Regions from separate parts of the Variovorax ureilyticus genome, predicted to be linked through region 1. Evidence: predicted binding sites of a transcription regulator. Region 1 holds the regulator's gene; each other region holds the start of a gene.
The links. Region 1 encodes FNR, which switches genes on or off when oxygen is low (the NO sensors DNR and NnrR bind a similar motif). Its sites were predicted from a motif close to TTGATNNNNATCAA; they were not measured.
Positions count from the first base shown of each region.

Region 2: the regulator FNR is predicted to act here: its motif matches at 2,700-2,713, upstream of WKW77_RS07000 (universal stress protein).
Region 3: the regulator FNR is predicted to act here: its motif matches at 2,408-2,421, upstream of WKW77_RS27325 (hemerythrin domain-containing protein).

Region 1 covers NZ_JBBKZU010000001.1:29,133-39,490, reverse strand. The annotation lists gene azu (azurin) at 1-257, opposite strand, end outside; gene WKW77_RS00200 (sulfite exporter TauE/SafE family protein) at 334-1,044, opposite strand; gene hemN (oxygen-independent coproporphyrinogen III oxidase) at 1,048-2,466, opposite strand; gene fnr (fumarate/nitrate reduction transcriptional regulator Fnr) at 2,589-3,305, shown strand; gene WKW77_RS00185 (FixH family protein) at 3,315-3,605, opposite strand; gene ccoG (cytochrome c oxidase accessory protein CcoG) at 3,626-5,053, opposite strand; gene ccoP (cytochrome-c oxidase, cbb3-type subunit III) at 5,071-5,994, opposite strand; gene WKW77_RS00170 (CcoQ/FixQ family Cbb3-type cytochrome c oxidase assembly chaperone) at 5,999-6,136, opposite strand; gene ccoO (cytochrome-c oxidase, cbb3-type subunit II) at 6,148-6,777, opposite strand; gene ccoN (cytochrome-c oxidase, cbb3-type subunit I) at 6,797-8,236, opposite strand; gene ccoS (cbb3-type cytochrome oxidase assembly protein CcoS) at 8,316-8,453, opposite strand; gene WKW77_RS00150 (heavy metal translocating P-type ATPase) at 8,459-10,358, opposite strand, start outside.
Region 2 covers NZ_JBBKZU010000002.1:547,998-558,355, forward strand. The annotation lists gene WKW77_RS06975 (dihydrolipoamide acetyltransferase family protein) at 1-814, shown strand, start outside; gene WKW77_RS06980 (acyl carrier protein) at 811-1,047, shown strand; gene WKW77_RS06985 (hypothetical protein) at 1,182-1,337, opposite strand; gene WKW77_RS06990 (hypothetical protein) at 1,473-1,742, opposite strand; gene WKW77_RS06995 (cation-transporting P-type ATPase) at 1,940-2,158, opposite strand; gene WKW77_RS07000 (universal stress protein) at 2,166-2,624, opposite strand; gene WKW77_RS07005 ([FeFe] hydrogenase, group A) at 2,857-4,932, shown strand; gene WKW77_RS07010 (hypothetical protein) at 5,127-5,483, shown strand; gene WKW77_RS07015 (dienelactone hydrolase family protein) at 5,561-6,232, opposite strand; gene WKW77_RS07020 (erythromycin esterase family protein) at 6,244-8,223, opposite strand; gene lon (endopeptidase La) at 8,270-10,358, opposite strand, start outside.
Region 3 covers NZ_JBBKZU010000015.1:32,689-43,046, forward strand. The annotation lists gene WKW77_RS27310 (3-deoxy-7-phosphoheptulonate synthase) at 1-20, shown strand, start outside; gene WKW77_RS27315 (hypothetical protein) at 318-584, opposite strand; gene WKW77_RS27320 (NAD(P)H-dependent flavin oxidoreductase) at 692-1,666, opposite strand; gene WKW77_RS27325 (hemerythrin domain-containing protein) at 1,763-2,344, opposite strand; gene WKW77_RS27330 (class II 3-deoxy-7-phosphoheptulonate synthase) at 2,543-3,898, shown strand; gene WKW77_RS27335 (metallophosphoesterase family protein) at 4,010-4,951, shown strand; gene WKW77_RS27340 (plastocyanin/azurin family copper-binding protein) at 4,965-5,321, shown strand; gene WKW77_RS27345 (AsmA family protein) at 5,420-7,495, shown strand; gene WKW77_RS27350 (ligase-associated DNA damage response DEXH box helicase) at 7,687-10,329, shown strand; gene pdeM (ligase-associated DNA damage response endonuclease PdeM) at 10,334-10,358, shown strand, end outside.

The DNA of each region.
Region 1 (10,358 bases):
CCGGCGGCAATGCCGTCGGTCGCCACCGCCTGCGCATCGGCAGATGTCGTCAGCACCCAGTTGTGACCCATGGCCGACTTGGGCAGCTTGCCGGCATGCTTGAGCTTCACCGTGAACTGCTTGCAGCTCTGCGGCACATCGATGCTGCTCTTGTTGAACTGCATCGCGTCGTTGCCTTCGATCTCCACATCGCAGGTGGCGGCCGATGCCGTACCCAACAATGCCAGCCAGAGCGCCGCAGCGCATGTCATTTTCATTTTCATTTTCATTTTCATCATTTACTCCTTTTCGAATTCGAGTTTGCGCGCGATCGGCCGGTTTCGGGAACCCCGTTCAGCGGCACCATTGATCGATCTGCCGGCCGAGATCGGACCACAGCGCGTGAAAAGCCACGGCGGCGAGCAAGGCGCCGGCAAGACGGCTCCCCCACTCCCTGCGCGCGAAGACGGCGCCGGTGTTCAGGTGTTGCCAAAGCCACGGCGCGGCGATGAGCGAGAGACCGCTCCCGGCCGCGAAGCAAGCCATCGCGATCGCGCCTTGCAAGGGTCCCTCGGCCAGCCCGGCCAGCATGAGGGCGGAATAGAGAAGGCCGCATGGCATGGCGACCCAGAGCGCGCCGGTCGCCAGCACCCCGGCCGCCCGGCCCGTCAGCGGCCGAAGCCGCGCCTGGAGCGCGCCTCCGAGGCGATGCGCCCAGACCGGCTGGCGCCCGAGCACCGCGAGGGAGAGGCCCCACATCAGCGCTGCGACGTGCAAAAGTACCCAGAACGGCCGCAAGGCCGCAAGGTGCTCGCTCGCAAGCCCGACGCCCTGCACCGCCATGGCGGCGACAGCACCGGCCGCGGCGTAGCTCGCGATGCGCCCGGCGTGAAACGCCAGCGTCGCCCGCTGCCCCTGAAGGCCGCTGACCACCGACGCAGCCCCGCCCTGCGGCGCTTGAACGATCCGGATGACGCCCGCGCAGGCCGCGCCACACATTGCGACACAGTGCGGGCCGCCGGCGAGCCCCATCAGAAGCGCCGTTCCGAGTAGCGCCGTCTGCATCGTTCAGACGATCCGGGAGAAGCGGGTGCGGTTGCGGTCGGCCTGCAGATAGCGGTCGAAGACCATCGCCACGGCGCGCACGAAGAACCAGCCGGTCGGTGTCACCTCGATGTCATGGTCCCTGATTCGCACCAGCCCCTGCGCGGCCAGCGGCGCGAGCGCGGCGAGTTCGGGCGCGAAATGGTCCTTGAAGTCGATCAGATGCGCGAGGTTGACGGCCTCGAAGTCGACATGCCCCTGGCACATGATCGCCATGATGACCGCGCGGCGAAGCACGTCGTCGCGCGTGAGCGCCAGGCCCCGCACCACCGGAAGACGCCCCTGCTCGAGCAGGTCGTAGTACTCCTCGAGCGTCTTGGCGTTCTGGCTGTAGGTCGCGCCGACGCGGCCGATGGCCGACACGCCCAGCGCCACAAGGTCGCAGTCCGGCTGCGTGCTGTAGCCCTGGAAATTGCGGTGCAGCCGGCCCTGCCGCTTGGCGATCGCGAGCGGGTCGTCCGGCAGCGCGAAATGGTCCATGCCGATGTAGACATAGCCAGCGGCGGTGAAAGCGGCAATCGCGCGCGACAGCATCTCGACCTTGGTCTTCGCGTCCGGGAGGTCCTCTGCCGCAATGCGCCGCTGCGGCTTGAAACGCTCCGGCAGGTGCGCGTAGGCATAGAGGGCGATCCGGTCCGGCCGCAAGTCGCACACCTGCGCCAGCGTGCGGTCGAAAGAGGCCCGGCTCTGCTTAGGCAAACCGTAGATGAGGTCGATGTTGATCGAGCGGTAGCCGAGCGCCCGCGCGCTTCCCATCAGGTCGAAGACCTCCCTGGCAGGCTGGATGCGATGGACCGCCTTCTGCACGTCGGGGTCGAAGTCCTGCACACCGAAGCTCAGCCGGTTGAAGCCCATTTCGGCCAACCGTTCCAGGCGTCCACCGTCCACGGTGCGCGGGTCGATCTCGATGGACTGCTCGCGCTCGGGCGAGAGCGTGAACTCGCGCCCGAGCAACGCCAGCAGCCTTCTCAGCCCCTCGTCGTCAAGGAAGGTCGGCGTTCCGCCGCCCAGATGCAACTGGCTGACCACCACGCCGCGCCCCAGTTCGGCGACCTGCAGCGCCACCTCCCGCTCGAGGTAATCGATGTATTCGGCCGCCCAGTGCTTGTGGCGGGTGACGATCTTGTTGCAGGCACAGTAATAGCAGAGCGACTCGCAGAACGGCAGGTGCACGTACAGCGACAGCGGCCGCCCGTTCATCCCGGTCGCGTTGCGCTGATGCACTGCCTGGACGTAGTCGTCGGCGGTAAAGGCATCCACGAATCGATCCGCCGTCGGGTAGGAGGTATAACGCGGGCCGGCGACATCAAAGCGCCGCAGCACGGCGGGCGACGGCAGCTCCTGGGAATGCGAAGCGGTCGCGAATGCAGGGGAAGAGTTCATCGCAGGCGATCAGAGGCGGTGTGCGGACCACTATGCCGCCGGGCCGCCCCCGGATCCTTGATGTGGATCAAGCCCCATGCCAACGCCCCGTTACAGAATCGGCACATACTCGACATACATCAATGAAAACCGAAAACATCAAGGTCGCCTGCTCCAGTTGCAATCTGCGGGAGCTGTGCATGCCGGTCGGCCTCGAGCCCACCGAACTGCAGCGTATCGACGACATCGTGGCCAAGCGTCGCAAGGTCCGCCGTCGCGAGATGCTCTTTCGGAACGGCGACCGGTTCACCTCGCTCTACGCGATCCGCACCGGCGTCTTCAAGACCCGGGTGGCCAGCCAGGACGGCCGCGACCAGGTGACGGGTTTCCAGATGGCCGGCGAGATCATCGGCCTCGACGGCATCGTCAACGACCAGCACACCTGCGACGCGGTGGCGCTGGAGGATTCCGAAGTCTGCGTGATGCCCTTCGACCGTATCGAAGAACTGTCCCGCGAGGTCACGGCGCTGCAGCGGCACGTGCACCAGATCATGAGCCGCGAGATCGTGCGCGAGCACGGCGTGATGATGCTGCTGGGGAGCATGCGGGCCGAAGAGCGCCTGGCGGCCTTCCTTCTGAACCTCGCGCAGCGCCTGCACGCACGCGGGTTCTCGCGCTCCGAGCTCGTGCTGCGCATGACGCGCGAGGAAATCGGCAGCTACCTCGGGCTCAAGCTCGAGACCGTGAGCCGCACCCTGTCCAAGTTCATGGACGACGGCCTCATCGAAGTCCAGCAGCGCAACCTGCGGATCGTCGACTCCGAGGGACTTCGCCGGCTGATCACGCCGGCGGCCTGCTGATTCCAATTTTCAGCGCTTTGGCGCTGGCACGTCATCTGCCGGGGTTGCCGCGTGGTTGCGGCCGGTGAGCGCCGGCATGAGCTTCTTGTCGGCCAGCGTCCTGTTGATCTCGATACCCTGCCGATAGTAGTCCTCCGCGATCACGGGGTCGGGCGAGCGCATGGCAAGCCACAGGGTCACGAAACTCGCGACCACCACCACCGCTGGACCGGCCAGGACCATCCACAGCAACGGGAAGCGCCACCAGGGTTCGCTCCGGGCCGCTTCGTTCGCCTGTTTCGTATCGTTCGTTGCGCTCATCGTCATCTCCTTGATCGGCATCACCGGGGGACCATGAAGGTCGCCTTCTCCGAGACCTGCGCGCCGCCTTCGGCCGCACGCACGTCGAAATAGACCGGATGCGAGCCCGGCTGCGCTCCGCCATATGGCAGTTGCAGGCGAACCGCCACCCAGCGCGATTGCGCAGGCCCCACCTCCACAGGCTGCTCGGGCGACGCCTGCAGTCCGTCGAGGCCACGAGCCTCGATGCGATAGTGCTGCGTCTTTTCGGTGGCATTCATGATCTGCAGGCGGTAGACGTTCTCGATACGTCCGCCTTCGGCGATGCGCGCCAGCGTGCCACGGTCGCGCACCACGTCCACCTTGAATGGCGTGCGGATGACCAGGCTGGCCAGCAGGCCGATGCAGAGCGCGACCAGGATGCCGCTGTAGATCAGCACCCGTGGACGCAGCACGCGCCGAAGGATCTGCCGCGATGACCATCCGCCCGCCATGCTGTTCTGCGTGGCGTAACGGATCAGGCCGCGCGGCGAGGCGAGTTTGTCCATGACCGTGTTGCAGGCATCCACGCACAGGCCGCAGCCAATGCACTCGTATTGCAAGCCCTGCCGGATGTCGATGCCCGTCGGGCACACCTGCACGCACAATGAGCAGTCGATGCAGTCGCCCTGGCCCTGCGCACGCGCATCCGTGCCTTTGGCCCGCACGCCGCGAGGCTCGCCCCGCGCCGCGTCGTAACTGACGATCAGCGTGTCGCGGTCGAACATCGCGCTCTGGAAACGCGCATAGGGGCACATGTACATGCAGACCTGCTCGCGCATGAAGCCCGCGTTGCCATAGGTCGCGAAGCCGTAGAACAGCACCCAGAAGATTTCCCATCCGGTCATGCGCGTCTGCAGGAAGGCCATCCCCAGGTCGCGGATCGGGGTGAAATAACCGACGAAGCTGAAGCCGGTCCACAGGGCGATGCCCAGCCACACCACGTGTTTGAACCACTTCTTGACGAGCTTCTCGATCGACAGGTCACTGTCGTCCAGTCGTATGCGCGCGGTGCGGTTGCCCTCGATCTTCTGCTCGATCCACAGGAACATCTCCGAGTAGACCGTCTGCGGGCAGGTGTAGCCGCACCACAGCCGACCGGCCACTGCAGTGAAGAGGAACAGCGACAACGCCGAGATGACCAGCAGCCCGGTCAGGTAGATCAGGTCCTGCGGGTACAGCACCAGCCCGAAGATGTAGAAGCGCCGCGAGGCCAGGTCGAAGAGCACCGCCTGCCGCTGCCCCCATTCGAGCCACGGCATGCCGTAGAACACGAGTTGGGTGACGAACACCATCACCCAGCGCCATCGCGCGAACACGCCGTCGATCGAGCGCGGGTAGACCTTCTTGTGGGCCTGGTAGAGGCCCACGTTCTTCTCGGCCGCCGCGATCGGAATCACGCGGCGCGGTCTCGGCGCGGAGTCCGTCACGTCGCGACCCCTCACCCTCAGGGTGCGCCGGCACCGGGGGTCTTGGCGTTCGACAAGCCCCACACGTACCCGGTCAGCACATGGATCTGCGCCTCCGTCAGGCGGCCCTGCTGCGCCGGCATCTGATTGGTCTTGCCCGTGTTGATCATCTGAATGATCGCGTCCAGGCCGTAACCGTGCAGCCAGATCCGGTCCGATAGATTGGGCGCGCCGACTGCCGTGTTGCCGACGCCGCCGATGCCATGGCAGGACGCGCAGACGGTGAACTTGCTCTTGCCCAGCCCGGCGCGCACCGAGTCGTGCGGACTGCCGGAAAGACTCAGCACGTAGTTGGCGAGGTTCTTCACGTCCTCCGGCGTGCCGACCGCCTCGGCCATCGGCGGCATCACGCCGATGCGCCCTCGCGTGATCGACTCCTTGATCTTTTCGGGCGAGCCGCCGTGCAGCCAGTCGTTGTCGGTGAGGTTCGGGAAGCCCTTGCCGCCGCGCGCATCGGAGCCATGGCACTGTGCACAGTTGTTGAGGAAGAGGCGCTCGCCGATCGCCATCGCCCCGGGATCAGTCGCCACCTTCTCCACCGGCAGTGCGGTGTAGGCGGCATAGACCGGCTCGAGTTCGCGGTTGGCCTTCGCGAGGTCCTTGGTGTATTCGCCGTCGGTGCTCCATTCGAGCCGTCCCTTGTAGCTGCCGAGCCCCGGGAAGACGAAAAGGTAGCCGAGCCCGAACACGATGGTCAGCACGAACAGGCCCATCCACCAGCGCGGCATCGGGTTGTTCATCTCGCGCAGGTCCTCGTCCCAGACGTGGCCGGTGGTGTTGTCTTCGCTGGCGGGCGTCTTGGCGCGCGCGGTGATCCACAGCAGCAGCAGGCACGCGAGGATGCTTGCGAGGGTGGCGATCGCGACGTAGTGCGACCAGAAATCGTGAATGAAATCGCTCATGGTGTCAGTCCTGCTCGAAGGGCAAGCGGGCCGCCGCCTCGAAGGCTGCGGCGCGGCGGCGCGAATAGGCCCACACGAGGATGCCGATGAAGGTCGCGAAAGAAGCCAGCGTGGCCACGATGCGCAGGGTGGTGATGTCCATCGTGTGCTCCTTCACTTGAGCGCAAGGCCCAGCGATTGCAGATACGCCACCAGCGCATCCAACTCCGTCTTGCCCTTGACCTCGCCCGGCGCGGCGGCGATCTGCTCGTCGGTGAACGGCACACCCACGCGGCGCAGCGCGCGCATGTGGTCCGCGGCCTCGGACGGCGTGACCTGCGTCTTGTCGAGCCACGGGTACGCGGGCATGTTCGATTCGGGCACCACGTCGCGCGGGTTGTTCAGGTGGATGCGGTGCCACTCATCGCTGTAGCGGCCGCCCACGCGATGCAGGTCCGGGCCGGTGCGCTTGCTACCCCACTGGAAGGGATGGTCGTACACGAATTCGCCCGCCACCGAGTAGTGGCCGTAGCGCAGCGTCTCCGCGCGGAACGGACGGATCATCTGCGAATGGCAGTTGTAGCAACCCTCGCGCACGTATACGTCTCGGCCGAGCACCTGCAGTGCGGTAGGCGGCGCGAGGCCGGTGATCGGCTCCGTGGTCGACTTCTGGAAGAAGAGCGGCACGATCTCGACCAGGCCGCCGACGGCGACGACCAGCAGGATCAGCACGATCATCAGGAAGTTGTTGGTCTCGATCTTCTGATGCGAGAAGGTGGAGGGTTCGGGGGTGCGGGAGCTCATTGTTGTTTCCTCGATTCCTTCAGGCATGGGCCGCGGCAGGCACGGGGATGCGCGCCCGCACCGAGTGGCCGGCGCCGATCGTCATGACGACGTTCCACGCCATCACCAGCATGCCGGCGAGATACAGGAGGCCGCCGATCAGGCGCACCACGTAGTACGGATAGGTGGCCTTCACGCCTTCGACGAAGGTGTAGGTGAGCGTGCCGTCGGGGTTGATCGAGCGCCACATCAGCCCCTGCATCACGCCGGCGATCCACATCGCGGCGATGTAGAGCACGATGCCCACGGTCGACATCCAGAAGTGCAGCTCGATCGCCTTCATGCTGTACATCTCGGTGCGGTTGTACAGGCGCGGGATCAGGTAGTAGAGAGAGCCCATCGTGATGAGGCCGACCCAACCGAGCGCGCCGGCATGCACGTGGCCGATGGTCCACTCGGTGTAGTGCGACAGCGCGTTCACCGTCTTCACCGACATCATCGGGCCCTCGAAGGTCGCCATGCCGTAGAAGGACAGCGCCACGATCAGGAAGCGGATGATCGGGTCGGTGCGCAGCTTGTGCCATGCACCCGAGAGCGTCATGATCCCGTTGATCATCCCGCCCCAGCTCGGCGCCAGCAGGATCAGCGAGAACACCATGCCGATGGACTGCGTCCAGTCGGGCAGTGCGGTGTAGTGCAGATGGTGCGGACCCGCCCACATGTAGGTGAAGATCAGTGCCCAGAAGTGCACGATCGACAGCCGGTACGAATACACCGGCCGGCCCGCCTGCTTGGGGATGTAGTAGTACATCATCCCGAGGAAGCCCGCGGTGAGGAAGAAGCCCACTGCGTTGTGACCGTACCACCACTGCACCATCGCGTCCTGCACGCCCGCATAGGCCGAGTAGCTCTTCATCCAGCCCGCAGGAACGGCGGCGCTGTTGACGATGTGCAGCAAGGCCACCGCGATGATGAACGCACCGTAGAACCAGTTGGCCACGTAGATGTGCTTGACCTTGCGGATGCCGATCGTGCCGAAGAACACGATTGCATAGGCCACCCACACCGCCGCGATCAGGATGTCGATCGGCCATTCGAGTTCGGCGTATTCCTTGCCGCTGGTGTAGCCCAGCGGCAGGCTGATGGCGGCGGCCACGATCACGGCCTGCCAGCCCCAGAACACGAAGGAAGCCAGTGCCGGTGCGAAGAGGCGGACCTGGCAGGTGCGCTGCACCACGTGGAAGCTCGTCGCCATCAGCGCGCATCCACCGAACGCGAAGATCACCGCATTGGTGTGCAGCGGACGCAGCCGGCCGTAGCTGAGCCACGGGATGCCGAAGTTGAGCTCGGGCCACGCCAGCTGCGAGGCGATGACCACGCCGACGAGCATGCCCACGACGCCCCAGACCACCGACATGATGGCGAACTGCCGCACCGCGGTGTCGCTGTAGACCGCTGCGGGAGGATTCGGAGATTGCATCGTCGGACCTCTGTTCTTGAAACTCTTGTGGAACTCATCCGAGTTTCCAAGTGGCCCGCCAGAGCGGGATTGATGCAGATCAATCGTTGCGCAGAATGCGCTCGCCCTCGTGGTCGACGTTGTCGAACTGACCACAGTGCACCGCCCACCAGAGCCCGCCGAGGATCATCAGCACGAGCACCACGGAGAACGGGATGAGGAGAAAGAGAATGTCCATGGGGATCAGGCGCCGGGCTGAAGCGCGGCATTCGCGCCATTCGCGCCATTCGCGGGATGCGCGACGTGCGCGAGCCGCGCCGCGTTGAGCACCACGAACAGCGAACTGGCCGCCATGCCGAGCCCCGCGAGCCAAGGCGGCAGCCAACCCGCCAGTGCCAGCGGCACGCACAGCGCGTTGTAGCCGCCAGCCCACCAGAGGTTCTGCCGAACCACCCGCAAGGTGCGCTTCGCCTGGGCGATCGTCTGCACGATGGCCGAAAGCTCGCCGCCCATGACGATGAAATCCGCGCGTGCCTGGGTCAGCGGCACCGCATCCCCGAATGCGAAGGAGGCATCCGCCTGCGCGATCACCGGGCCGTCGTTGAGGCCGTCGCCGACCATCACGACGCGATGCCCCTGCGCCTGCCGTTGCCGCAGGACGCGAAGCTTCTCTTCCGGGAGGCATTCGCCGCTCGCGTTACGGATGCCGGCTCGCTGCGCAACTTCCTTGGCCGCCGCATCGCGATCGCCGGAAAGAAGCTGTACCGACAGTCCCTGCCGCTCCAACTCGGCCACGACCGATGCAGCGTCGGCACGCAAGTCCTCGGCCAGCACGAAGCTCGCGATCCAGCCCTCCTCGTCCGCCAGATGAACCTGCGCCGCGGCCGACTGCAGGGGTTCGACACCGCAGAAGGCCGCTGCTCCCAAACGAACGGCCCGCACCTTGCCGCCTGCCTCGCACCGGCGACGCAGGCGGCCGGCGATTCCTTCGCCGGCGTGCTCCTTCGCTTCGACCAGATCCCATGACGGTGGTGAACGGAACTGCCCATTCCACGCATTCACCAACGCGCGAGAGGCGGGATGCAGCGACTGCGCAGCCAACGCGGCGGCGAGTTCGACCGCATCGCCGGGCCGCAGGCCCTTGCGGCAATAGACGCGCTCCAGGCGCGGCACCTCGCGCGTGAGCGTGCCGGTCTTGTCGAACACCACGGTGTCGACCGAAGCCAGCGTCTCGAGCGCCTGCAGGTTGTGCACCATCACACCGTGCCGGGCGAGCGAGCCGGCACTCGCGAGCATTGCTGCCGGCGTCGCCAGCGACAGCGCACACGGACAGGTGACGATCAACACCGAGACCGCCACCATCAGCGCCTTGCCTGAATCGATGTGCCACCACAATGCCGCCGCCAGCGCCGCAGCCACGAGGACCGCGAACAGGAAAGGCCGCGCGGCCCGATCGGCCAGTTGCGCAAGCCGCGGCTTCTGCAGCGAGGCGCTTTCCATCAGCGCGACGATCTGCGCGAAGCGCGTGCCCTGCCCGATCGATTCGATCCGCACCCGCACCGCGGACGCGATGTTGTGGCTGCCCGCCAGCACGCGATCCCCGCAAAGCCGCGGCACGGGGCGCGACTCGCCGGTCAACAATGCCTCGTCGGCGCTCGTGTCGCCTGCGATCACGACACCATCCGCAGGGAAAGCCTCTCCCGGCAGCACACGGATCACGTCGCCCACGGCCAGACGGCGAACCGAAACACGCGTGAAGACGCCACCCTCGCCGAGACGCTCGACGCTGTCCGGCAGCCGGTTCATCAACGCTTCGAGCGCGCCGGCGGTGCGGTCGCGCAGCCGCGTCTCCAGCCAGCGGCCGGTGAGCAGGAAGAAAACGAACATCGTGAGCGAATCGAAGTACACCTCGTGGCCGAGCGCGCCCCCGGCGTCGAAGGTCGCGGAGGTACTCACGATGAAGGCGATCGCGATGCCCAGCGACACCGGGAGGTCCATGCCGATGCGGCGCGCGCGCAGATCGCGCCAGGCACTGCGGAAGAACGGACCGCAGGAAAACAGCATCACGGGCAGCGTGAGCACCCAGGAAGCCCATCGCAGCAACTGCGCCGCATCGGCCGACATGTCGCCGGGCTGCGCGATG
Region 2 (10,358 bases), on a different contig from region 1:
CGCGCAGGAACTCGGGGTCGACCTGGCGGCGCTGGCCGGCAGCGGGCCCGATGGCGTGATCGAACTCGCCGACGTGGAGCGGGCGCCGCAGTTGCGCCCCCCGCAGGCTGCACCGCGCGAGGCGGCCGGGTTCGATCCGGCGCAGATGCGCGCTGCCATCGCCACTGCGATGGGTCGCTCCAAGCGCGAGATACCTCACTACTACCTGACGCAGGCGATCGATTTCGGCGCCTCGCAGCAGTGGCTCACGGCGTACAACGAAGAGCGTGCGCCCGCCGAGCGCCTGCTGGCGGCGGTGCTGTTGCTCAAGGCCACGGCTCTCGCGCTGCGCGAGGTGCCGGCGTTGAACGGCTTCTGGCGCGACGGCGCGGCGCAGCTCGCGCAATCCGTACACGCAGGGTGGGCCATCTCTTTGCGGGGCGGCGGCCTGGTCGCGCCGGCGCTGCACGATGCGGATCGGGCCAGCCTGCCTGTCCTGATGGAGGCGTTGCGCGACCTCGTGCAGCGCGCTCGCAGCGGCCACCTGCGCAGCTCGGAGTTGAGCGATCCGACCGTGACAGTGACAAGCCTGGGCGAGCGCGGGGCCGACAGTGTGCTGGGCGTCATCTACCCGCCACAACTGGCGCTGGTCGGCTTTGGACGCATCGCCATGCGGCCCTGGGTGGCGGATGGCCAATTGGTCGTACGGCCCGTCTTGCAGGCCAGCCTGGCGGCTGACCATCGCGCGAGCGACGGCCACCTTGGTGCGCGTTTCCTCGATCGTCTGGATGCGGCGCTGCAGGATCCGGCGGCGCTGGCAAGGAGCAACCCATGAACGCCACGCAAGCCCGCGCACTCGCCGCCGAAGTGCTGGCCGGCATCGCGCCCGAAGCGGACCTCGCCACCCTGCGCGAGGATGAGGACCTGCGCGCAGCGCTGGACCTCGACTCCATGGACTTCATGAATTTCGTGATCGGCCTGAGCGAGCGCACTGGCAGCGCGATCCCCGAAGCGGACACGCCGCGTCTGCACACCTTGGCGGGACTGATCGGCTACCTGTCGCGTTGATTTCCACACGCTTTCGATGCCGTCTTAGCCTGGTTTCACATCACCGCGACGACCGGCGCCGCGGTGATGCCGCATTGATTGAAAAGTCAGCGGAAATGCTTGGGGGTAGCCGGGGGGCACGTCGACCATGCACCCTAGAGTTTTTCTTTCACGAAGCCAGCGGCATTCTCGTCCGCGCCGGGTTTGGCCTCGTCCGAATGCGGATTGCCCTGCTCGGTGTCGGTCGGAAACTCCGGCTCGACAGGAAGCTGCGCAGGGTCGTCTTCGGAAGGAATCTTGGGGTTTGTCATGGAGAACTCCTTTGTCAAAAAGCGATGGCTCCGAGCAAGAACCCGCGACCGCCTGCATCGCCCATCGCGCGCCTTTCATCGTGGGTCCTTTCCGCGTCTTGATCGAGACCGGTCCACGCGCTCGCGGGGCGATCGCTATCCCAGGCACTGCTCATCCTTGGCGATTCCGCTGTTTGCGGATGCGCTTCTCATGCGGGCATGTTCATGCTTCAGGACAAGATCGGCGTAGCGATCTCGCTCCTCTTCGGACATATCGTTCGCGCTTCTTCCGCAACAGTCGACCATGAATCGCGACTCCGACAAAGTCAGGCCGTAAAGGACCTCTTGCCCCTTCGCATTGATGGCCATGGCGTTCTGGCTCGAAAGGCGACGGCGCAGTTCACTCGGCATGATCAGCATCTTCATACGCTGCTCCGTGGCTGTTGCTCGCAGAGGGCCCAGAGATCCGCAACGACCCTGGCCGGATGAGTGTCGAGTGCGAGGCCGGGCTGCATATCGCAAGGCATGAAGAGAGACCACGTGGCAACGCTACGCCGGTCGCGCCGGGCGAACTTGACGCCGCTCAAGTCCGCTGGTTCTTGCGTGAGGAGAACTGCCGCCGTTCACTGCGTGCAGACGGCGCTGGCGGCCAGCAGCACCAGCACGAGCGGGTGGCGAAAGCGCGCGAGGAACTGCAGCGCGAGGGGAGGCTGGTCCCCCGCCTCCAGCGTGTTGGGGCCGTTGTGCTCCAGCCGATCTTCTGCCTGCGACCGGGACAGCCCCTGCGTCGCCGCCGGGGCGGGATCGAGCCACCAGGCGGAAGAAGGATCGGGGGCGCTCACGCCGCGGCTAAGCCGGTTCTTCGCCGGGATGCCGCACCAGCAGGACCGGCACCGGGCTGGCGCGCACGACCAGTTCGGCATCGCTGCCCAGCGTCAGGCGGCTGACGCCCCGGCGCCCATGCGTTCCCATCACGATCAGGTCGCAGCCGGTGGCCTTCGCTTCGGCGAGCACGATCGCGGCGACGCGGCTTCCGGTCACCTCGCGCAGGGCCGGCTCCGCCTTCACGCCCGACCTGGCTGCCAGCGCCTGTGCGTCGGAGAGCAGCTTCTCGCCATATTCGCGCAGGGAGTGAATCACGTTGTTGTAGGCAACGACATTCGCCAACTCCACGAGCATCGGAAAGTCGTCGATCACATGGAGGAGGTGCAAGCCGGCTTTCTGTTCCGCGGCCAAGCGGATGGCTTCCTGCAGGCCTAGCGCCGCAGTCTTGCTGCCGTCGATGGGAACGAGGATTCGGTGATACATGGCTGGACCTTACTGGGCCTTGTTGTGGCTGGGTTCGCTCACAGCAAGATTTCACATCTCGACGTCCGGCGAGGCTTGATGCGCATCAAGCGAATCAGCTGATCCGCGTCAATCCGGCGTTCTTGCGTGCCAACGAAGTTCGTGCTCTTGACTGGCGGCCGCGCGACGGCTTGACCTTGCGCAAGTTTCACAGCCGGGCATTGGTCTAGCTTGCGCTTCTTGGGAGGGTGGAATGGTCAAGCTCACAGTGAACGGACGGTCGGTCGAGCTGAACAATGGCGTGACCTTGCTCGACGCCGCCCGGGCCGCGGGCGTCCACATCGCCACGCTGTGCTACCACCCGCGTTTGCCGCCCCATGCCGTATGCCGCATGTGTCTCGTGGAAGTACAAGGGCAGGCTCATCCCCAGCCGGCCTGCGTCACTCGGGCCAACGACGGTGATGTGGTGGAGACCGACTGTCGGGCGCTGCGAGACTCTTCCCGGGCCAATGCGGAATGGCTGCTGGCCCGCCATCCGAACGACTGCATCCGTTGCGAAGTCAATGGCTCATGCCAGCTGCAGGACCTGGTCAACGAAAACCAGTGGCAGGAGCGCTGGCCGCGCCTTCCCCTGGGGTCGGCCGAGCATCCCGAGCATGGCCTGGTCGATCACACCTCGCCGAGCATCTGGCGCGATCTGGCCAAGTGTGTGGAATGCGGCTTGTGTGCCGATGCCTGCGGTGATCCGGGACAGCAACAGCACGTGATCGGTTTTGCCGGGCGGGGGCCGGACCGCTTGCCGGTGACCGTCTTCGATCAACCGCTCGCGGAAACCGCGTGCATCTCCTGCGGGCAATGCACACTGGTGTGCCCGGTGGGCGCGTTGATCGAGACACCGCATTGGCACGAGGTCCTGCATACGCTGGATGCACGGCGACGGGTCTGCGCCGTGCAAGTGGCGCCGGCCACACGCGTCGCCATCAGCGAAGAGTTTGGCCTGAAGCCCGGCACAGTGAGCACGGGCCGGATGATCAATGCCTTGCGGCAGCTCGGTTTCGACTACGTGTTCGACAGTAATTTCGGTGCGGACCTGACCATCATGGAGGAGGGCACGGAACTCTTGTCACGGGTCGGCGGGAAGAGGAGCTTGCCGCTCTTCACCTCGTGTTGTCCGGCCTGGGTGAACTGGGTCGAGATCCAACGGCCCGAGTTGCTGGCGCACTTGAGCACGAGCAAATCGCCGCAGCAGATGCACGGGGCGCTCACCAAACGGGGCCCCTTTGCCGGCACGCTCGGGCCCGCGTTCGCCGAGGGAAGCGACGAGCCCTATGTCGTGAGCGTGATGCCGTGCACCGCCAAGAAAGATGAGGCGGTGCGGCCGGGCATGTCGGACGATATCGACCATGTGCTCACCACACGCGAGCTGGCCCGCATGATCCGGGCGCGCGGGATCGCGTTTGGTGCGTTGCCGGAAGACGGCAGCTTCGACGATCCGCTCGGGGAGAGCACCGGGGCCGGCCAGATCTTCGGGGCGTCGGGCGGGGTCATGGAAGCCATCGCGCGCGCAATATCTCACCTGATCGGCGCCGACCATTCGCCGCCGATCGAGTGGCAGGAGCTGCGCGGCGTGAACGAAGGCATCAAGACGGCGGAGATTGACGGCATCGGCCGCGTGGCCGTCTGTAACGGCATCGCGGCAGCGCAGCGCCTGTTGCAGACAGCAACCTGGCGCGACGAGTACGTCGCCATCGAAGTGATGGCCTGCGTGGGAGGCTGCCTGGGCGGCGGTGGAGAGCCCAAGTCTTTGGATCCGCACATTCTGGAAAAGCGCATGCACGCCATTTACGCCATCGACCAAAACGCGCCGCGCCGCCGCTCGTTCGAGAACGAAGCCGTGCAACAGCTGTACGCGACCGAACTGCAGGCGCCGAATTCGCCGGCCGCGCGACACCTTCTCCACACGAGCTATGCGGCAAGACACTCCCGGCGATCGCTGCTGATGCGGTTTCTCGACGCCGTCGACCGTCGGGACGCGAAGGGAGCGGCTTCGTTTTTCGCTCCGGATGGGGTGTGGTCGACGGCGTCGTCTTTCGGCGACGTGCGCGGTGCCGCGGCCGTCGCGGCGTTGATTGCAGAGCGCCTGCCGCCGCGCCGGTACGGCGAGCACTATGCGCGACACCGCATGGCAGCGGCCGCGGAGATCGACGACCTCACCGTTCTCATGCCAACCGGCGAGCGCTGCCGGTTCAGCATGGAGGTCCGCACGATCCAGCGAGAAGGGCAGACCCGCACCGTCTTTCAAAAGCTGGAGCGGCACGTCTTGCCGTGATGGAGGCATCAACTGCAGCGGATGCTGACAAATGTCGAGGCCTTGGGGAGCGGGAGCGCGATGCGGCACCTCGACGCGTCTTCATGGAAAGGGCCGGGAACGAGGACCAGCATGTTTCGGGCTGTCATGACCATCATGGACCTTCGGCGAGCCTTCCACGGGGGCCGCCGACGATCTGGTCAAGGCGTCGCTGCATGCGCGGCGATTCGAACCTCTTGCGCGGCGTCAACGTTTTTTCGATGGTGGCCCGTATCGTTGACCTCCTGAAAGCTGCAAGGACTGCCATGAAGACCCTTTGGATCTATGTTCACGCGATCGTTGCTTCAATCGCCTGGCTGTTCATCCTTCTGGCGCTGTGCTTGGCACTGCTGGACGCAAACGCGGGGCTTCAGCAGGATCCGGCGTTCATCTCGATCGGAATCCTGCTGACGCTGGGGCATCTGAGCGGAGGGACCTATCTGATGCGTCGCGTACGGGAAGAGGTTCGCGCAACGAGGCGTATCGAAGCTGCGAGCGGCAGCGTGACCGGCAACGAGTTGCACGCCCACTGAATTGACGAATGCGGTCCGCGATCGCGGACTTTTCCAACGAATCCCCGCGTCAAGCTCAACCTGAAGGGACTGGCGAGCTATCGCCCGAATGCCGTGCCCGGAGCGGTTCCGAGTGCCGAGGCGGGCCCGAGATACTCGACGAACCACGCGCACGCCAAGCCGGCCACGGTCTGCAGCGCGCCAGCCTCTTCGAAGAGATGGGTGGCGCGCGGAACGATCTCCAGGCGCTTCACGCAGTGCAGCGCCTGGAGCGCGGTCCGGTTCATCGCGAGGACCTCGCGGTCCTCGCCGCCCACGATCAGCAGCGTCGCAGCACGGACCTTGCCGAGTTCTTCGATGGCGACGTCCGGACGTCCTCCGCGGGAGACGACGGCTTGCACCGCCTGCGGCCGCCGGGCCGCGGCGACCAGCGCTGCAGCGGCGCCGGTGCTGGCACCGAACAAGCCGACGGGCTGTTGTGCGGCCGGACTCGAAGCCAGAGCGTCCAGTGCCTCCAGCACGCGCTGCGACAGGAGGGGAATGTCGAAGACGTTGGCGCGGACCTCTGCTTCCTGCGGCGTGAGCAGGTCGAACAGCAGCGTGCCCAATCCGCGGTTCTGAAGCGCGCCTGCCACCTGGAGGTTGCGCCGGCTGCGCCTGCTGCTTCCACTGCCGTGCGCGAACACGACAATGCCGCGGGGCGAATTCGGCAGAGAAAGCTCTCCTTCGAGACGGTGGCGACCGATGGACATCGAGATCGGTTCTGTCATGGCATGCCCCATCAAACGCCGAAGGGATAGGTTTCGGGAAACCCCTCGATGGTTCCCGTCGGCAGCGGCGTCACCGCGCTTGTCTGGTCGAACCAGATGTATTCGTCGAACTGGCGCGGCAAGAGGGCCTGGAAGTAATGGCTCTGCAATTCCGTCGCGGGTCGGTAGAGCACGCCGATCGCTCGCTCGAGCCGCCCAGTCGACAGGTCCGCGAGCACCTCGCCCGGCACAGGGCTGCGCAGCGGAAGGACGAAATTCGCAACCGCAGTCTCGTGAAACAGTCTTTCGTAGCTGCCCGGGAGCGAAGGGCGGATCGTCTTGACCTCCATCGGACCGTCCCAATCGGAGGCCGCGGCGACAGTGCCGCCGTGGGTGCCGAAACCGACGAGACAGGCGCCGCAGCCGAACTCGACCCGGCAGAGCTGGCCGATGTTGTGTTCCCCTCGGTGCGACATTTCCGTCGCTCGCGCATCGCCGACGTGCGAGTTGTGTGCCCAGACGATGGCCTTGCTGTCGGGTCCGTGATGGGCGAGCAGCATCTTCAGCGTGTCGAACATGTGGCTGTCCCTCAGGTTCCAGGATGCGCGCGATCCGTAGTACATGGTTCGGTAGTAGCGTTCGGCGTTGGCCACCAGGCGCGCGTTCTGCGCCGCGTCGAGGAAGCGCTCCCCATCGCGCTCGGCATAGTGCTGCTGTTTGCGCAGCAGTTCGCCGAGCATCGAGACCACTTCGTGCTCGCAGCTGTGGTACTGCGCATTGAGCGCGGCATAGCCGTAGTTGGCCGGGTCGGATTGCCATGGCGTGAGGCAGCCATAGCGCCGACGCGCGATGCTGGCGGTCGGCGGGTCTACGTCATCCAGGTAGCCGACCACTGCATGAATCGAGTTGTAGAGGCTGTAGAGATCGAGTCCATGGAAGGCCACCCGGTCGCGCTCCGCGAGCGTGGCGTTGTGTCCGCGCAGCCACTCGACGAACGCACGAACCTCCTCGTTGCGCCACATCCAGACCGGAAAGCGCGCGAAGGCGGTCCACGTCGACGGGCGATGCGGGCCGTGGCGCACATAGCGGTCGATCCGTGCGGTGTCGGGCCAATCCCCTTCGATGGCGACGAAGCGGAAGTTCTTGCGCTCGATGAGAGCGCGCGAGATGCGCGCCCGCATGCGGTAGAACTCGGAACTACCGTGTGTCGCCTCGCCGAGCAACACCACGCGGGCGTCGCCGATCCGGGCCAGCAACGGTTCGAGATCGGCGGCGTCGACGTTTGCGAAGCGCTCGCAAGCGTGTGCAATGCCCTGCTGCAACGTTGCCCCCGGCGCCCGGCGCGCATCGTCGCGTGCCCGGATCCGGATCCTGTCGACATCGAGCGGCGACACGCGGATGTCGGCGATGTCCTCGACCGCGTATTCTTCGGGCCCCATGCGCGTCACGCGGACCAGCTCCCGAACGGCCGGGTCCTTCCCCACCGACACCACCATGCGTCCGCCGATGGCAAGTTGCGGCTTCAGTTCCCCGACGATGTCGGCACCGTCGGGATGCACGAGGATGGCGTCGTAGGGCCCCTGCTCCGGCAGGCCCCGGTTGGCATCGCCATGCACGATCTGCACGTGCGGGCAATGCAGGCGCCGCAGCAAGGCGGCCGCCTTCGCGGCAGTGGCGCCATCCCGCTCGACGCTGTGGACCTTGGATGCCAGTCGCGCCAACAACGCCGTCGCGTACCCCGTGCCAGTGCCGATCTCCAACACCCGGGCCTGAGCATCGAGCGCCAGGGCCTCGGCCATGATCGCGAGGAGGTAGGGCTGGGGGATGGTTGCGTGGGCATCGATCCGGAGCGCCGCGTCCTCGTAGGCAAACTCGCGCAGATGTTCCGGCACGAAGTCCTCGCGAGGCAGGGTGCGCATTGCATCCAGGACCGCGCCAGCGTGCACGCCACGCCCCGCGATCTGGTCATCCACCATGGCGGCACGAAGTCGCTCGTAGTCGGTTGGCAGCATGGCATCTTCCTCGAAGCAACTGTCGCGGGCTCGGCATGCGCGTCGATCAAGGCTCGGTGCGCGGCTCCGGATCGAGCGCGGCGGCGACGGCATCGTCGACCGTATCGATGGCCACGAAGCGCATGGACGCCCGTACGCTTTCGGGCACGTCCGTCAGGTCCCTGAGGTTGCGCGACGGAAGCAGCACCGCCGACAGGCCGGCGCGCTGGGCCGCGAGCACCTTTTCCTTGATCCCGCCGACGGGCAGCACGAGCCCGCGCAAGCTGATCTCGCCGGTCATCGCGACGTCGTGGCGCACTTTCCGCTCGGAAAAAAGGGAAGCCAGCGCGATGAACATCGCGACCCCGGCGCTGGGGCCATCCTTCGGCACCGCGCCCGCCGGAATGTGCAAGTGCACGTCGCTCGCGTCGAACACGCCGGCAGCGATGCGCAGTGCCGCAGCCCGGGTCTTCACCAACGTGAATGCGGCCTGCGCGCTCTCCTTCATGACATCGCCGAGCTGCCCCGTCAGATGCAGTTTTCCGGTGCCGGGCATGCGTGCGGCTTCGATGAAGAGGATGTCGCCGCCGACGGGGGTCCATGCGAGGCCCGTGGCGACGCCCGTGAGGCTGATGCGAAGTGCGGCCTCGCGCTCGAACCGGGCCGGGCCGAGCACCGCGTCCAGTTCGGTGGCATCCACCCGAACGATCGGCGCGGTGCCTTCGGCCACCTGCATCGCGGCATGACGCATGACCCGGCCGATCTCGCGTTCGAGCTGGCGCACGCCCGCTTCGCGCGTCCGGTTCGCGATGATGTCCGCGAGCGCCGCGTCGGTCAGCATGCACTGGTCCTCCTTCAGCCCATTGGCGGCACGCTGACGAGGCACGAGGTAGCGGCGCGCGATGCCGAGCTTTTCCTCTTGCGAGTAGCCGGGCAGCTCGATGAGCTCCATGCGGTCGCGCACCGGCGCGGGAACGTTGTCGATCACGTTTGCGGTCGCGATGAAGACCACCCGGCTCAGGTCGAACGGTATGCCCAGGTAGTTGTCGCGGAAGCTGTTGTTCTGCTCGGGGTCCAGCACCTCGAGCAGCGCGGCCGACGGATCTCCCTGCGCACTTGCGCTGAGCTTGTCGACCTCGTCGAGCATCATCACTGCGTCGCGCGCACCCGCCCGGCGCAGGCCTTGCAGGATGTTGCCGGGCAGCGCGCCGATGTAGGTTCGGCGATGGCCCCGGATCTCCGCCTCGTCATGCACGCCCCCCAGTGCGACGCGGACGAAGGGCCGCTGGAGGGCACGGGCGATGCTCTGACCCAGCGAGGTCTTCCCCACGCCCGGGGGCCCCGCAAAGCACAGGATGGGCGCGCGCCCCTCGGGATTCAGCTTGCGCACGGCAAGGAACTCGAGCACCCGCTTCTTCACGCTTTCCAGTCCGAAGTGGTCGGCCTCCAGGGTCGCGCGCGCGGCAGCCAGATCGAGCGGCACGACCACCGGGCTCTTCCACGGCAACTCGACCATCCATTCGAGATACGTGCGCAACATCGCGTATTCGCCGGTGGCATCGGACATGGCGCGCAGCCGCTGGAGTTCCTTGCGCGCATGTGCCTCGGCATCGGCAGGCATGCCTGCCTTGGCGATGGCGTCCTCGACGCGGCGCAGTTCCTCCGCGTTGGCATCATCCTCGCCGAGTTCGTGGCGGATAGTCTCCATCTGCTGGCGCAGGAGGAATTTGCGCTGCGTGTCGCTGATCTGCTCCTTGGTACGTTCGCCGATCTCGTGGGACAGGCGCACCACCTCGAGACGATGGGACAACAGCTTGAGGAGCTTCTCCACGCGAGGCACCGTCGCCACCATCTCCAGCAGTTCCTGCTTCTCGTTCACATCGACGTCGATCACGCCAGCCACGATGTCGGAGAGGGCCGAGGGCCCGCGGGTCGTTTGCAGCGCCTGCACGAGTTCCGACGGCACGCTGGGCAGCAGGGACAGCAACTCGATGGCGCGATCGCGCAACTGGATTTCAAGCGCTTCGCTCTGCGGGGAGGTATCGGCGTCCAGCTCGATCGGGACGATCTTCGCCGCGAGAAAAGGGTACTCGCCAACCGGTTCGATCAGCCGAAAGCGCTGGATGCCCCGGCACACCGCATGGTGCTGTCCCTGT
Region 3 (10,358 bases), on a different contig from region 1:
CAGCGAAGGCTCGCGCGTAGCGGATGCGTGTGTCGGAGGGGCGATCCGTCCTGACGATGCAGGGGACCGTATGCTGATCTCTGGGCACTGCCGCAGGTTGCGGCAGCGGGCTCAACCGCGTTCCGCGACTTCCTTGATTCCGAGCTTTGCAAGCCCGAAAGCGGCGACTCCGAAGACGGCGACAAGGCAGAGGATGGCGTTGATCATGTGGACTTTCCTTTGGTGAGGCGTCCATTATATAGGGTAAACCCCTAATCATCAGGGTTTACCCTAGATCGTCTCCGCGCGGGCGCAGATCACGCGCGGGCGCGGATCAATCAGTGCGAGAACGGCCGCAGCACCTCGGAGGCCGCGAGTTCCAGGGCACGAGCGGGCGGGATGCCACTCCACACGAGCCGCTTCAGCCGGCGATACACGTCGAACATCAACGCCTCGTCGTATTCGCTCGAGTCGGGATCGATGACCGGGTATTCCTGTTCCAGGGAACTGAGCGTCCAGTCGTACCGGTCCCTGACCTCTGCTGGATCCTTGCTGAACGGCATTTGCGCGGCGTGCGGGGCGCGCGAATTGGACTGAATTCTCATGACACCCCCGAAGAAGTTGTGGGTGGAAGGGGAAGCTCGGTGTGTCGGGAATGTAATACCAAAGATAACAACGAAGCCAGCCCGTCCGTCCGCGCCTTTTTCGCGAATCAGGCCCGGAGGCGCTGGCTCGCGCCGTCGAGCAGCGCCTCGGCATCCCGGCTGACGCGCTCGACCACTTCGCGGGCAGAGGGAATGTCGCGCACGAGTCCGGCGGCCTCGCCGGCGATCACGGCGGCGATGTCGAAGTCCCCGGCCTCGCGGGCCGCGAGGAACTTCGCGTGCTCTTCATCGGCGTGGCGCACGAGTTCGAGTTCGCGTCCCGTCCAACGCTCGACAAGCGCATTGCGCAGGCAGCGCCCCGTGAAAGGTACGGGCCACACCCGCTTGCGCACGATGTCGAAGACCAGGCCCCGCGCGGTCTCGTCGCCGGTCGCGCGCTGGACGCGCGCCTTGGCTTCGGCGGCAACGGCCGCCTCCTTCGTGGCATAGAAGCGCGTGCCCATCAGCACCCCCGACGCGCCGAGCATCAGCGCCGCGGCGAGTCCTCGGCCGTCGGCGATGCCGCCAGCGGCGACCACGGGCACATCCGGGCCGATCGCATCGACGAGTTCCGGCACCAGCGTCAGGGTGGCGCGCGAGGCACCGTGCCCGCCGGCCTCGGTGCCCTGGGCCACGAGGATGTCCGCGCCGACGGACACCGCTTTGCGCGCCATGTCGAGCGTCTGCACCTGGCAGATCAGCGCGGCGCCCGACCGCTTGACCGGTTCGGCAAAGGGCGCCGCATCGCCGAAGGACAGCATGATCGCCGCGGGCGCGCTCTCCAGCGCAAGATCGAGCAGGTGGGGCTGCTTCGCGAGGCTCCATGTGATGAAGCCGATGCCGAACCGGACCTGCGTTTCCTTGAGCCGCGCGATCTCGCGCGTCAGCCATTCCGCATCGCCGTAGCCGCCGCCGAGGATTCCGAGCCCGCCGGCGGCACTCACGGCCGAGGTGAGCCTCGCATCGGCGACGACATCCATGGGGGCCAGCAGGACGGGGTTGCGGATGCCCAGTCGCTGGGTGAGCGCGGTCTGGATCGACATGGGATGGCCTCCGATCGGCGGGTCCGGGGGCGCCCATTGTGTTCTTCTTCCGGGTCCGGGACACCTCGGAAGTTCTGGGGCAGCGCGCCTCGCCGGTCAGGGCGCGGCCACGTCTTCCTGTCGCGCCTGCGCCGTGGTCCGCTCTGCCGTCAGCCTGGCCAGCCTCAGGTAGGCTGCCGTGGGCGAACTTCCGAACAGGGGATCCGGGTACGACGGAGCGGCACGCGCGACGGCGTCCCAGTCCTGCGCACTCAGCAGCAGCCGGGCGCGTGGGAGGACCAGTCTTTCTTCCGTGGCAATGTGGTGCCGGTAGTAGGCGAGGTAGAGCGCCGCCGCCGCTTCCACGCTCGCGCGCAGGACGTAGGCATCGCTGATGACCTGGTTCAGGCGCGCGACCAGTTCTTCGCCGGCCACCGCGATGACGCGATGCTCCTGCAGCAGGCGGTTGATCGGCAGTCGCATTTGCGGATCGTGCGCCGCGAGGATGTCGAACGCGGCGTCTTCGCGCGGATGGTGATAGCAGTCTCCGAACTCCCGCAGGTAGGAGACGATTTCGAGCATCAGGTGGTAGTCCGGACTCTCCCCGTCGCGAAACCGGGCGACCTGTTCTTCAAGAATGCTGAGAAGCAGGGAGAAATTGCCGTGTTCGGCATGCCATTGCGCGATCTGGCTTGTCATGTGAAACCTCCGCGATCTTTCAGGAGCGTGGACCGACTCTAGGCGCATCCGCCGCCTCGTTCTTGGATCTGGATCAAGGCAATGACTTCTCGGATGCAGTAGGCGTGCATCGGCGAATGCACCCTGATAGTCTTGTCTCCGACGCAGTCGGCAGACCGTGCAGGTCCGCCGCCAGAACCCACCTCAAGGGGAGCGACCATGAATCCGTGGGAACCGACATCATGGAGATCGCGCGCAGCGCAGCAGCTGCCGGTGTATGACGACGCCGATGTCCTCGCCGGCGTCGAGGCCCGCCTTGCGAAGCTGCCGCCGCTCATCTTCCCGGGCGAGATTTCGCAGTTGAAGGCGCGCCTGGCCGCCGCTTCCCGCGGCGAGGCCTTTCTGCTGCAGGGCGGGGATTGCGCGGAGAGCTTCGAAGAGTTCGGTCAGGTGCCGGTGGAGTCGACCTTCCGGGTCATCCTGCAGATGGCGGTGGTGCTGACGTATGCCGCCTCGGTGCCGGTGATCAAGGTCGGGCGCATCGCCGGGCAGTTCGCCAAGCCGCGATCGTCGGACACGGAAACGATCGATGGCGTCAGCCTGCCTTCGTACAGGGGCGACATCGTCAACGCCAGCGAATTCAGTGCGCGGGCGCGGCAAGCCGATCCTGCCCGACTGCTGACGGCCTATTCGCACTCTGCTGCGACCCTCAATCTGCTCCGCGCGCTGGCGCAGGGCGGGTTCGCCGATCTGCATCAGGTGCACCGCTGGACGACCGATTTCGTGCGAAAGAGCCCCCAGGGCGAGCGATTCGAGGAACTGGCCGATCGCATTGCCGAGTCGCTCGCGTTCATGGAGGCCTGCGGCTTCGACGCCGCCAGGGCGCCGCAGTTGCACGCGGTCGAGTTCTACACCTCGCATGAAGCGCTGCACCTGCACTATGAGCAAGCGCTGACCCGGCTCGACGAGCAGGACGGCCGTTGGTTCGGCGCTTCGGCGCACATGCTGTGGCTGGGAGAGCGCACGCGCGCCCTGGAGGGTGCGCACGTCGAGTACCTGCGCGGCGTCGGGAATGCCATCGGCGTCAAGCTGGGGCCCACGGCGAAGGCATCGGATGTCCTGGGGCTGCTGGACCGGCTCGATCCGGACAACCAGCCCGGCCGGATGGTGCTGATCTCACGCATGGGCGCGGACAAGGTCCGCGACGCCTTGCCGCCGCTGCTGCGTGCCGTCGAGCGCGCCGGGCGCCATCCGGTGTGGTGCTGCGATCCCATGCATGGGAACACGGTCACCTCGTCCTCGGGTTACAAGACGCGGGACTTCGACCGCATCCTGCAGGAGGTTCGGGGCTTCTTCGACGCGCATCAGGCTGCGGGCACCTATCCCGGCGGTCTGCATTTCGAGATGACGGGCCAGGACGTCACCGAATGCCGCGGCGGTGCGCAGGAACTCACGGACGAGGAACTCGCCCGTCGCTACCAGAGCGCTTGCGACCCGCGGCTCAATGGGTCGCAAAGCCTGGAGCTCGCATTCCTGATCGCCGATGTCCTGAAGGCTGCGCGCCGCGGCCGATAGAGGCACATCGACGCATCCACGCATTCACGCATCGGAAAGCGGGAATAAATAGGGGACTGCTTGCGTACTGCAGCTTGCAACGGCCTTCGATCCGTTGAAAGGAGCAAGCAGATGAACACGCACGTTCCCGGCCGTCGCGAAGCCCTCAGGTGCCTGTCCGCATGGAGCGGCGCGGCCATCGTCTGGACCGTGAGCGGCGGCATACCGCGCGCCCTCGGCGCGACGGGTGCCGGTACGCCGACAGCGGCTTCACCCGATGCGCTGACTTTCGTCCAGATCAGCGACACCCACATCGGCTTTCGCAAGGAAGCCAACCCCGATGTCGTCGGCAGCCTGCGCCATGCGATCGCAGAGATCAATGCCCTGCCCCAGGCGCCGGCGTTCGTCGTGCATACGGGCGATGTCAGTCATCTGTCCAAACCCGAGGAGTTCGGCAGTGCGAGGGAGATCCTCACGGAGATCCGCGTCGACCGCGTGCACACGGTGCCGGGCGAGCACGACACGATCGACGACGGGGTCAATGGCTATCTGAAGTTCTTCGACCACGACGGCAAGGGCCGGGCCTGGTACAGCTTCGACCAGGGCGGCGTGCACTTCATCGGGCTGACCAACACGCTCAACTTCAAGGCCGGCATGCTGGCCGGTCTGGGCGACGAGCAACTGGCCTGGGTCAAGCGCGATCTCTCCGGCGTCTCGCGCTCGACGCCGCTCGTGGTGATGGCCCACATCCCGCTCTGGACGGTCTGGGAGCCCTGGGGCTGGGGCACCGCCGATTCCGCCCAGCTGATTTCGATGCTGCGTCCCTACGGATCGGTCACGGTCCTCAACGGGCACATCCACCAGGTGCTGCAGAAGGTGGAAGGCACCGTCGCGATGCACACGGCGATGTCGCTGGCCTATCCGCTGCCCACGCCGGGCCAGGAGGGAATCGGCGAGCCCGGCCCCATGAAGGTTCCCGCAGGCGAGCTCGGCAAGCTGCTCGGCACGCGGCAGGTCAGCGTGGTCCGCGGCAAGCACGAACTGGCCATGGTCGACCGGCCGCTCGAAGGCTGAGGAGGTGCGTGCCATGTTCCATCGAAGCCACCTGAAACTCTGGGGCGCGGGGATCGCGCTGATCGCGTGCGTCGCGGCGGGCCTGTCGGCCAGCGCAGCCGCCGACGCCGTCACGACCGTGGACGTCAGCAAGTTCGCCTTCGGACCCCGGGAGATCACGATCGCGCCTGGCGCCAGAGTGCGCTGGATCAACCACGACGAGGTGCCGCACACCGTGGCCAGTGCGCAGGGGCAGGAGAAGGTCATCGGCTCGAAGGCGCTCGATACAGACGACCAGTACGAGGCCGCGTTTCCGAAAGAGGGCGACTACGCCTACTTCTGCACCGTGCATCCGTTCATGACCGGCGTCGTGCATGTGCACAAGCGCTAGCTCTGCGACCACGCCTCGGGCTTCGTGCCGGATGGACAGCCGCGCGTCGCGCCGGCATCCTGAGCACTGCGCTGTTTCTTCCGAACCGCGATCACGCCATGGACCGGCCCATCTCGTTGCCCACTGCCACACTGCTGCGACGCCATCCGATCGGCTCCGCTTTCGCGGGCCTGCTGATCCTGCTCGTGCTGGTGGTGCTGCTGTTCGACTGGAACTGGGTGCGTCCGCCTATCGAGCGCTACATCTCGCAAAAGACCCGTCGCGAGTTCCGGATGGACGACCTCCACGTGCGGCTCGGCCTCGCGCCCACCATCCGCATGCGCGGCGTGCGCTTCGGCAACGCGGACTGGTCCAGGGAAGACCAGCCGATGGCCAAGGTCGAGCAGCTGGAGTTCTCCGTCTCGCTGCGCGATCTGCCCGAGAAGATCCTTGTGCCGCGGGTGGCGCTCACGCGGCCCGAACTGCTCTTCGAGCGCCTGCCCGACGACCGCAGGAACTGGATCCTCTCGGATCCTTCGGACACGTCGCCCAGCAAGCTGCGCATCAGCACCTTGTCGGTGGACCACGGCCGGCTGCGCTATATCGACCATGGCGAGCCCTTCGACCTGGACGTGGAAGCCGCGACCTTCGATCCAGCCAGGCAGGAGAAGGTGAAGAGCGCCGACGCCGCACCGGCCAACGACCGGTACTCGACCCGATACAAGTTCACCGGCAACTACCACGGCGCCAGGTTCGACGGCACGGCGCTGACGGGTGAGGTGCTGAGCTTCCAGGAGTCGGGCGTTCCGTTCCCGATCCAGGGCGAACTGCATGCGGGCACCACCAGGCTGTGGGTGGAGGGCACCATCGCCGATGCCGCACGCATCAGCGGGATCGACACGCAGCTGCGCATCGAGGGCAAGACGCTGGCCAACCTCTACCCGTTCCTGCTCCTGCCGCTGCCGGCTTCGCCGCCCTACCGCCTCGAGGGGCACCTGGTCCTCGAGGGCAACCGCTACACCATGGACGACCTGCGCGGTCGCATCGGGTCCACCGATGTCTTCGGCAAGGGCGCCTATATCGACCAGAAGCCCCGTCCGCTGCTGCAGGCCGACCTGCACAGCAATTACCTCGACCTCGCCGACCTGGGCCCGCTGATCGGCATCGAGACGCGGGAGACCGGCGGCAAGCCCAAACTCACCCAAGCGCAGACACGGGACCGCCCCACCGCCAGCGCCAAGCAGAAGACGATCGACCCCGACCACCTGCTGCCCGCCGGCTCCTTCGAGGTCAGCCGCCTGCAAAAGATCGACGCCGAAGTCGAGCTGCACGCCACCCGCCTGAAGGTGCCCAAGGGCCTGCCGCTGGAGAGCCTGAAGGCCTCGCTGCACCTGAACGACGCGGTGATGAAGCTCGCGCCTGTCGATTTCGGATTCGCCGGCGGCACCCTCGCGGGCCAGGCCACGCTGGACGCGCGCCAGCCCATCATCAAGGCGGACGTGGCGATCGATCTGCAGGGCATCCGGCTGGGCCAGTTCGTGCCGAAGGACAGCGTGATCGCCAAGGGCGCCGGCCGCGTCGGCGCCACGCTGCGTCTTTCGGGGGAGGGCAACTCCATTGCCGACGCGGCTGCCAGATCCAACGGGCGCATCGCCACGACGGTGGTCAACGGCCGCGTCTCCAATCTGCTCGACGCCGCCAGCGGCCTGAACATGGGCAAGGTGATCACGCTGCTGGTGGGCGGCGACAAGGACATCGGCATCAACTGCGGCGGCGCGGTGTTCGACGTGAAGAACGGGCGCGGCCAATCGAGCCTCTTCGTGATCGACACCGAGCAGACGCAGGTGCTGGGCGACGGGTGGTTCGACTTCGCGGACGAGCGTTTCGACTTCACCGTGGCGCCCAAGCCCAAGCACGTGGGCCTGCTCTCGCTGCGAACGCCGGTGCGCCTGTACGGGACCTTCTCCCATCCCGACTACCAGCTCAGGAAGGGACCGCTCGTCGTGCGCGGCGCTGCGGTGGCGGCACTGTCCCTGGTCGGCCCGCTCGCGCCCCTCATTCCACTGATCGAGACCGGCCCGGGCCAGGAGACCCATTGCGGACAGGTGCAGCAGCGGACCCGGGGCGAAGCCAGGCAGGCCACCACCCCGCGCAAGCGCAGCGCTTCGAAGCCGCCGCCGAACGCTTCACGTTGAACTGGCCTGCGGCAGCAGGCGCGCGCCACGGCGGGCGTCTCTGCCGGATCGATCCGTGGCTGGCCCCGCCCCGCAGGAGAGGTCGCCACAGCTCAGCCAGCCTCGGGCGACGCAGGTGGCGCTCTCCGCCTACACCGGTCGGAGCCGCTGCGCGCGGCGTTGCGCAGCCGTTCTGCACTAACGTCCCGCCCATGAGCAATCGTGCTGCACGGGGCATCGAGGAAGCCGTCGAGCGCTGGTTCGCGTCGCTCGGCTGGCAGCCGTTCGCCTTCCAGCGCGCGGTATGGCAGGCGATCGGCGACGGGCATTCCGGCCTGCTGCATGCAACGACCGGTGCGGGCAAGACCTACGCCGTGTGGCTGGGCGCGCTCCTCGCGCTGGCCGATCCGCACGGGGCTGAGCCGACGACGAAACCCGCGCCCCTCCGCGTGCTCTGGATCACACCGATGCGTGCGCTCGCGGCCGACACCCTGCGCTCGATCCAGCAGTCGCTGGAGGCGCTTGCGCCGTCGGTGCGAGCCTGGAGCGCGGCCGCGCGCAGCGGCGACACTTCGTCGTCCGAGCGCGCTGCGCAGGACCGGCGGCTGCCCACGGTTCTGGTCACCACGCCCGAGAGCGTGTCGCTGATGTTGTCGCGCCCCGATGCAAAGGACAGGCTGGGGACGCTTCGCCTGGTGATCGTCGACGAATGGCACGAACTGCTGGGCAACAAGCGGGGCGTGCAGGTCCAGCTCGCGCTCGCACGATTGCGGCGTTGGAACGCGGCTTTGCAGGTCTGGGGCATGTCCGCGACGGTGGGGAATCTCGAAGAGGCGATGAGCACGCTGCTCGCCGGCAGCGATGGCGTGCTGGTGCAGGGCGAGGTGCCCAAGACGCTGGTCATCGACTCGCTCCTGCCGCCACGCGCCGATCGCTTCCCGTGGGCAGGCCACCTCGGCATCGCGATGCTCCCGCAGGTGGCGGACGAGATCGCCGCGAGCCGCACCGCACTCGTCTTCACCAACACGCGGTCGCAGGCGGAGATCTGGTATCAGGCGCTGCTCGATGCGCGGCCCGAGTGGGCAGGGCAGATCGCGCTGCATCATGGATCGCTCGATCGAGCGGTGCGCGAATGGGTGGAACTCGGGCTCAAGACCGGCTCGCTGCGTGCGGTGGTCTGCACCTCGAGCTTGGATCTCGGCGTGGACTTCCTGCCCGTGGAGCGCGTCCTGCAGATCGGCTCGCCCAAGGGCGTCGCGCGGCTTCTGCAGCGGGCGGGTCGCTCCGGGCACGCACCGGGCCGGCCGTCGCGCGTGACGCTGGTGCCGACGCACAGCATCGAGATGGTGGAAGGCGCGGCCGCACGAGCGGCCATCGCGGCCGGGCACATCGAAGAGCGGCATTCGCCCGAACAGCCGCTCGACGTGCTGGTGCAGCACCTGGTCACGGTCGCGCTGGGCGGAGGCTTCGCGCCGGATGCGCTCTACGACGAGGTGCGCGACACGGCCGCCTATGCACATCTCTCGCGCGAGCACTGGCAGTGGTGCCTCGATTTCGTCTCGCGGGGCGGCCCGTCGCTCACGGCCTACCCGGACTACCGCCGCGCGCTGCCGGATGACGATGGCCTCTGGCGCGTCCCCGATGCGCGGCTCGCGCGCCGCCACCGCTCGAACATCGGCACCATCGTGAGCGATGCCAGCATGAGCGTTCAGTACCTTCAGGGCGCCAAGCTCGGCACGGTCGAGGAAAGCTTCATCGCACGAATGAAGCCCGGCGACTGCTTCCTCTTCGGCGGCCGCATGCTGGAGCTGGTGCGGGTGCACGAGATGACTGCGCTGGTGCGTCGTGCGAGCGGTCGCAGGCCGGTGGTGCCGCGCTGGAACGGCGGCCGCATGCCGCTCAGCAGCACGCTCGCCGATGCGGTCGTGCAGCAGCTTGCGCTCGCCGACGGGGGCCGCTACGACTCGCCCGAAATGGAGCGCGTGCGTCCGCTGCTCGAACTGCAGCAGAAATGGTCGGCGCTCCCAACGCCAGAGACGCTTCTGGCCGAAACGCTGGTGACCCGCGAAGGCTGGCATCTGTTTCTCTATCCCTTCGCGGGGCGTCCGGTGCACATGGGCCTCGCGAACCTGCTTTCGTGGCGGGTGGCGCAGCATGCACCGGCAACCTTCTCGATCGCGGTCAACGACTACGGATTCGAACTGCTGAGCGCGACCCCGGTGGACTGGCCTGCGCTGCTGCCCCGGCTGCTGCACACGTCGCATGAAGGCGGGGAGGGCGAGCGGGCCGCGCCGCTGCGCGAAGTGCTCGCGAGCCTCAACGCGACCGAACTCGCGCGGCGGCGCTTTCGCGAGATCGCGCGCATCTCCGGACTGGTGTACCAGGGCTATCCGGGCGAGCGCCGCAGCAACCGACAGCTCCAGGCCTCGTCGTCACTTTTCTACGAGGTCTTCCGCAAGTACGACCCTGCGAACCGCCTGCTCACGCAGGCGGAGCAGGAGTTGCTGTCGCAGGAGCTCGAGATCGGCCGCTTGCATGCGAGCCTGCGTCGCATGGCGGCCCAGCGGCTGACCTTGCACAACTTGGCGAGGCCGACGCCCTTCGCCTTCCCGCTGATGGTCGAGCTGTTCCGCGAGAAGCTCTCCAACGAGGACGTGGGCGACCGCATCGCGCGCATGGTGGCGCAGCTCGAAAAGGCGGCCGGTGGCGAGCCGGGCGCGGCGGCGAATGACCCGGGGGCAGTGCGGTCGAACCTCGTGTTCGGTGTCGAGGGAACGGGCGATTCGCAGGCCCCGGCCGGGCCCGAGCGGGGCGGCAGGCAACGCCGGAGTGCGCGGCAGCGGCGCGCAAACTAGCACCATGGTTTCCAGCGCCCCTCGTACAG